2 regions of the Allobosea sp. 124 genome follow, and region 2 is predicted to be linked to the other one. Evidence: predicted binding sites of a transcription regulator. Region 2 holds the regulator's gene; the other holds the start of a gene.

Region 1 (3,408 bases), 3.3 Mb from region 2:
GGTTCAGGATCGGCGTCAGCGCCTCGACGCGCCGGTCGAGGTTGCGCGGCATCAGATCGGCCGAGGAGATGTAGAGCTTGGCCTTGGGCGAAGGCATGCCATGTCCGGCGCCGAAGGCATAGACCCGCGTATGCTCCAGGAAGCGGCCGATGATCGATTTGACCCGGATGTTCTCCGACAGCCCCGGAATGCCCGGACGCAGGCAGCAGATGCCGCGCACCACGAAATCGATCTCGACGCCGGCCTGGCTCGCATCATAGAGCGCGTCGATGATCTCGGGATCGACCAGCGAATTGCACTTGCCCCAGATCGCGCCCTTGCGGCCGGCCTTCACATTCGCGACCTCCTCGGCGATGTCGTCTAGCAGGCGCTGCTTGAGCCCCACCGGCGAGACCGACATCTTCTCCAGCTCGGCCGGTTCGGCATAGCCGGTGATGAAGTTGAAGACGCGCGCGACATCCTGCGACATCACCGGATCGGCGGTGAAGAACGAGACGTCGGTATAGATGCGCGCCGTGATCGGATGGTAGTTGCCGGTCGCGATATGGCAGTAGCTGACGAGCTGCCCGGCTTCCCGCCGCACCACCAGCGAGAGCTTGGCGTGGGTCTTCAGCTCGATGAAGCCGTAGACCACCTGGACGCCGGCGCGCTCCATCTCCTTGGCCCAGCGGATATTGGCTTCCTCGTCGAACCGCGCCTTGAGCTCGACCAGCGCCGTCACCGACTTGCCGGCCTCGGCCGCCTCCGTCAGCGCCTTGACGATCGGCGAGTTCGAGGAGGTGCGGTAGAGCGTCTGCTTGATCGCGACGACGTTGGGGTCGCGTGCCGCCTGCTGCAGGAACTGCACGACGACGTCGAAGCTCTCATAGGGGTGGTGGACGAGCAGGTCCTTCTGGCGGATCGCGGCGAAACAATCGCCGCCATGCTCGCGGATGCGCTCGGGGAAGCGGGCGTTGTAGGGCTTGAACTTGAGGTCAGGCCGGTCGACCCCGACGAGCTGGGCGAGTTCGCTGAGGCCGATCATGCCGTCGATGGCGACGACCTCGTCCTCGTCCACCTTGAGCTCGCGCACGATCAGCTTGCGCAGATGGGGCGGCATGCCCCGGCTGATCTCGAGGCGGATGACGACGCCGAGCCGACGCAGCTTCAACATCGTCTCGAAGACGCGCACCAGATCCTCCGCCTCCTCCTCGATGTCGAGATCGGTGTCGCGGATGACGCGGAAGGAGCCGGTGCCCTTGACGTCGTAGCCCGGGAATAGCTTGCCGATGAACAGCGAGACCGCATCCTCGAGCGTGATGAAGCGGCGCAGCCCCTCGCGCGCCAGGTCCGGCAGCTCGATGAAGCGGTCCATCTTGATCGGCACGCGGATCAGCGCATCGAGCTGGCGGCCGTCGCTCACCCGCTCCAGCGCCAGCGCAAGCGTGAAGCCGAGATTGGGGATGAACGGAAACGGATGCGCCGGGTCGATCGCCAGCGGCGTCAGCACCGGGAAGATGTAGTTGAGGAAATAATCCTCGAGCCAGACCCGCTCCTGCGGACCGATGTCTCCGGGGCCAAGCAGATGGATGCGGTTTTCGTGCAGGTCGCGCTTGAGCTCGACCCAGCGCGCCTGCTGGTCGTCGGTCAGCGCCGCGACCGCCTTGCCGAGCTTGACGAGCTGCTCAGCCGGGGTCAGCCCGTCCTGGCTAGGCGTGACGACGCCGGCCTTGAGCTGTTCGCGCAAGCCCGAGACGCGCACCATGAAGAACTCGTCGAGATTGGCCGCCGAAATCGACAGGAAGCGCAGCTGCTCCAGCAGCGGATGATGGCGGTTGGAGGCCTCCTCCATCACGCGGCGGTTGAACTGCAGCCAGGACAGCTCGCGATTCATGAAGCGCGCCGGCGAATCCCGCAGCGAGGCGGCCTCGGCGGCGGGAACGGCTTCCGAGGCTTCGATGACGCCGGGTTTCGTGTTCATGCCCTTGGCTCTTGTTACGGTCGCTGCTTTCGCCACATTGGTCTCCTCGCCGGTCTTGAGCCATCCTAGCGTGACGTTTCGATGACACGCGAGACCATTTGCGGCCATGTCATTTGCGGCCGAATCATTTGCCACCATACGCCTTGGCGGTCGCTTGCCTGCGTCGAGCGGTCCCCTTGCACGGGCTGCTGCGGTCCTGTTTCGTATGCGTAGCGGGAGAGCCCTCCCCGGCGGCTGCAATGGCCGCCATCCCGATCCGACAGAGGCCGTCTTGAGCAGCACGCCCCACCATGACGAAGGCGACATCGTCTATCCGTCCGCGATCCCCTTCGTTCTCGCGCATATCGCCTGTTTCGGCGCCATCTGGAGCGGCGTGACCGCAAGCTCCGTCTGGCTCGCCATCGGCCTGTACTGGCTGCGCATGTTCGCGGTGACCGGCGGCTATCACCGCTATTTCTCGCATCGCACCTACAAGACCAGCCGGCTCGGCCAGTTCCTGCTCGCCGTGCTGGCGCAGTCGACAGCGCAGAAGAGCGTGTTCTGGTGGGCTTCGAAGCACCGCCATCACCACCGCTATTCCGACACCGAGCATGACGTGCATTCGCCAGTGCAGAACTCCTTCGCCTATTCCCATGTCGGCTGGATCTTCAGCCGCGACCATCATGTCTTCGACGATTCGAGCATCCAGGACCTGACGAAATTCCCGGAGCTGCGCTGGCTGCATCGCTTCGAGATCGCGCCTGCGATCCTGCTCGCCTTGATCTGCTTTGCGATCGATGGCTGGGCCGGCCTGTTCGTCGGCTTCTTCTGGTCGACGGTCGCGGTCTACCACGCGACGTTCTGCATCAACTCGCTCGCCCATGTGCATGGCGACAAGGACTATGTCACCGGCGACGAGAGCCGCAACAACTGGTGGCTGGCGATCATCACCATGGGCGAAGGCTGGCACAACAACCACCACGCCTATCAGTACAGCGTCCGCCAGGGCTTCCGCTGGTGGCAGATCGACCCGACCTACTACATCATCGTCGGGCTTTCGAAGCTCCGCCTCGTCTGGGACCTGAAGCAGCCGCCGCAGGCCGTGATCGAACGCTCGCAGGCCCTGCCGCCGCGCGTCATCGAGCGCTCGGCCGAGCGGCTCGCGGCTTCCGTCCCGCTCGACCGGGTGGTGGCGGCCTTCCGCGAGGCCTATGCCGCCACGCCCTCGCTGCCGGAGCTCCACCTGCCGACCCTGACCGCAGCCGAGCTGCGCGCGGCGCTGGCCGAACTCCAGAACCGCGCCAGCGACGGGCTGGCCGCGCTTCAGCAGCAGGCCCATGACGTGCTGGCGCATTGGGATGCATCGAGCTGGCATCTGCCGGTCCTGCCCAGCCGCGAGCAGTTGAGCGAGAAGGCCGCCGCGATGTTCGTGAAGACGCCTTCGCTCGACGCGATCGCAGCGCGTGCCC
Region 2 (3,408 bases):
CTCAAGAGCGACTTCACCATCGTGATCGTGACCCACAACATGCAGCAGGCGGCGCGTATCTCGCAGTACACCGCCTTCATGTATCTGGGCGAGGTCATCGAGTTCGCGCCGACCAACACGATCTTCATGAACCCGAACAAGAAGCAGACGCAGGACTACGTCACCGGCCGCTTCGGCTGAACCGCACGCGCTGCACAGGGATAAAACGTCGATGACCGAACATATCGTCCGTTCCTACGATGCCGAGCTCGAGGGCTTGCGCCGCAGCCTTGCCGAGATGGGTGGCATGTCCGAGCGCATGCTCGGCGACTCCACCGTGGCGCTCGTCCGCCGCGACACCACGCTCGCCCAGAAGGTGATCTCGGCCGACCAGCGCCTCGACAACCTGCAGCGCGATGTCGAGGAACGCGCCGTGCTGACCATCGCGCGGCGCCAGCCTCTCGCCAACGACCTGCGCGAGCTGATCTCGGCGATCCGCATCGCCGCGGACATCGAGCGCGTCGGCGACCTCGCCAAGAACATCGCCAAGCGGGCCGTCGCGATCTCCGGCCAGTTTTCGCCGCCGCACCGCGCCGTGGTCGGGCTGGAGCATATGAGCCGGCTCGTCCAGGCCCAGCTCAAGGACGTGCTCGACGCCTATGCGGCCAACAACGAGCAGAAGGCGCTCGAGGTCTGGCATCGCGATGGCGAGATCGACGCGCTCTACACCTCGCTGTTCCGCGAACTCCTGACCTATATGATGGAAGACCCGCGCAACATCACCTTCTGCACGCATCTGCTGTTCTGCGCCAAGAATGTCGAGCGCATCGGCGACCACACCACCAACATCGCCGAGACGATCCATTATCTCGTCACTGGCGAGTCGCTCGACCTGAACCGACCCAAGCTCGACACCACCGACATCAGCGTCGAGGCGGTGACGGGAAACTGAGATAATTTGACTGCGCTGAGGTCTCCCGCGTCATGGTCGGGCTTGTCCCGACCATCCATGTCTTCGCTGCTCGAATGCGGTGTTCAAGATGTGGCTGCTCGCCACGAGGGCGGGCATGACGGTGTGCATCGGCCCAGAGACCGAAATGGAACCGCGCCATGCCCGCCCGCATCCTGATCGTCGAGGACGAGGAGCCGCTGACCCTGCTGCTGCGCTATAATCTCGAGGCCGAGGGCTTCGAGGTCGACAGCGTTGCGCGCGGCGACGACGCCGAGTTGCACCTGCGTGACAACACGCCCGATCTGGTGCTGCTCGACTGGATGCTGCCCGGTCTGTCCGGCATCGAGCTCTGCCGGCGTCTGCGGGCGCGGCGTGACACCGAGCGGGTGCCGATCATCATGCTGACCGCGCGCGGCGAGGAGACCGAGCGCGTGCGCGGCCTCGCCACCGGCGCCGACGACTATGTCGTCAAGCCGTTCTCGCTGCCGGAGCTGATCGCGCGCATCCAGGCGCTGCTGCGCCGGGCCAAGCCCGGCCATGTCGCCGGGCTGCTGACGGCGGGCGATCTCGAACTGGACCGGACGACGCGCCGTGTCCGCCGTTCGGGCCAGGAGCTGCATCTCGGGCCGACCGAGTTCCGTTTGCTCGAATTCCTGATGCAGGCGCCGGGCCGGGTCTATTCCCGCGCCCAGCTGCTCGACGCCGTCTGGGGCCGCGACGTCTATATCGACGAGCGCACCGTCGACGTCCATGTCGGTCGCCTGCGCAAGGCGATCACGCCGGGCGATGCCAAGGACCCGCTGCGCACGGTGCGGGGCGCCGGCTACGCCTTCGACGAGACCTTTGCGCGGGCCTGAACGCGGCCTTTTCCGTCATGCCCGGGCCTGCCCCGAGCATCTCTCCCCCAAGCCTCTCTCTCCCACAAGCCTCTCTCCCACAAGCCTCGCTCCGCGAAAATTCTCGGGTCTGCGCTTCGCCCGGGAAGGACGCTCGTTCACCGCGGCGCTGCGATGATGATCGCTGCGCCGGCGAGGCAGACCAGCCCGCCCGCAATGTCCCAGCGATCGGGCCGGAAACCCTCCACCGCCCAGAGCCAGGCGAGCGACGCGGCGATATAGACCCCGCCATAGGCCGCGAAGGCGCGCCCCGCCGCATCGCTCTCGACCAGCGTCAGCAGCCAGGCGAAGAGCGCGAGGCAGGCCAGCCCTGGCAGCAGCCACCAGACCGGCTTGCCCAGCCGCATCCAGCCCCAGAATGCGAAGCAGCCGGCGATCTCGAAGACGGCGGCGCCAAGATAGGCGGCCATGGTCGGCATGATGGCTCCGATTGTTCTTCCCGGCAGGGTGCGGCAGGTCTAAGCCATGACGCAGTTTTGTTGAACCGCGCGGTCATCCCGGCCGAAGCGCAGCGCAGAGCCGGGATCCATTCCTGACGCTTGCCCGGAAACGCGCTGGCATGCCAGGGCCTTGCCGCTGTCATCCGGGACGATGCGCGATCTCGATGGGTCAATCGCATGTCTGACATCGCCATCATCGGCGCAGGCCCGGCCGGGCTGATCGCGGCGGAGCGGCTCGCGCAGGCGGGCCACCGCGTCACCCTCCACGAGCGGATGGCCTCGCCCGCCCGGAAATTCCTGCTCGCCGGGCGGGGCGGGCTGAACCTGACTCATTCCGAGCCGCTCGACGCCTTTCTCGGTCGCTACGGCGCGGCACGCGACTGGCTCGAACCGGCGATTCGCACCTTCCCGCCGCAGGCGCTGCGCGATTGGGCCGACGGGCTCGGCGCGGAGAGCTTCGTCGGCTCGAGCGGTCGCGTCTTCCCCAGGGCGATGAAGGCCTCGCCGCTGCTGCGGGCCTGGCTCCGGCGGCTGGACGGGCTCGGCGTCCGGCTCGAGGCCGGGCGACGCTGGACCGGCTGGGCGCAGGACGGCGCCCTGAGCTTCGAGGGGCGCGACGGTGCCTTCACCGCCACACCCGATGCGACGCTGCTTGCGCTCGGCGGGGCAAGCTGGCCGCGGCTGGGCTCCGATGGCGGCTGGGTTCCGCTGCTGGCGGAGAAAGGCGTCGCCATCGCACCGCTGCGGCCGGCGAATGGCGGCTTCGCGGTCGACTGGTCTGCAACGCTGCGCGAGCGTTTCGCCGGCGCGCCGCTGAAGCGCATCGTCATCCGCTTCGCCGGCCGCGAGGTTGCGGGTGAGGCGATGCTGGATCCCCATGGCATCGAGGGCGGCGCGATCTATGCCCTGTCTGGACCGCTGCGCGGGGCGATCGACCGCGACGGCTCTGCTGCGATCGCGATTGATCTCCGTCCCGATCTCGACCTCGCGCGGCTGACGGAGAAGCTGGCTAAGCGCCGCAAGGGCGAGACGCTGAGCAACCATCTGCGCAAGGCGGCTGGTCTCTCGGCGGCGGCCGTCGCCGTGCTGCGCGACGCTGCCGGCGGCAGGCTGGACGAAGCGCCGGCCGCGCTGGCGGCGG

What was found. Region 2 encodes PhoB, which activates phosphate uptake and scavenging genes when phosphate is short. Its sites were predicted from a motif close to TGTCATNNANCTGTCAT; they were not measured.
Region 1: the regulator PhoB is predicted to act here: its motif matches at 2,031-2,047, upstream of C8D03_RS21680 (RNA degradosome polyphosphate kinase).

The regions. Positions count from the first base shown of each region.
Region 1 is NZ_PZZM01000001.1:4,574,215-4,577,622, reverse strand. Features, by position in the region: gene C8D03_RS21680 (RNA degradosome polyphosphate kinase) at 1-1,960, opposite strand, end outside; gene C8D03_RS21675 (acyl-CoA desaturase) at 2,232-3,408, shown strand, end outside.
Region 2 is NZ_PZZM01000001.1:1,261,526-1,264,933, reverse strand. Features, by position in the region: gene pstB (phosphate ABC transporter ATP-binding protein PstB) at 1-180, shown strand, start outside; gene phoU (phosphate signaling complex protein PhoU) at 212-931, shown strand; gene phoB (phosphate regulon transcriptional regulator PhoB) at 1,090-1,788, shown strand; gene C8D03_RS06000 (YnfA family protein) at 1,926-2,246, opposite strand; gene C8D03_RS05995 (TIGR03862 family flavoprotein) at 2,445-3,408, shown strand, end outside.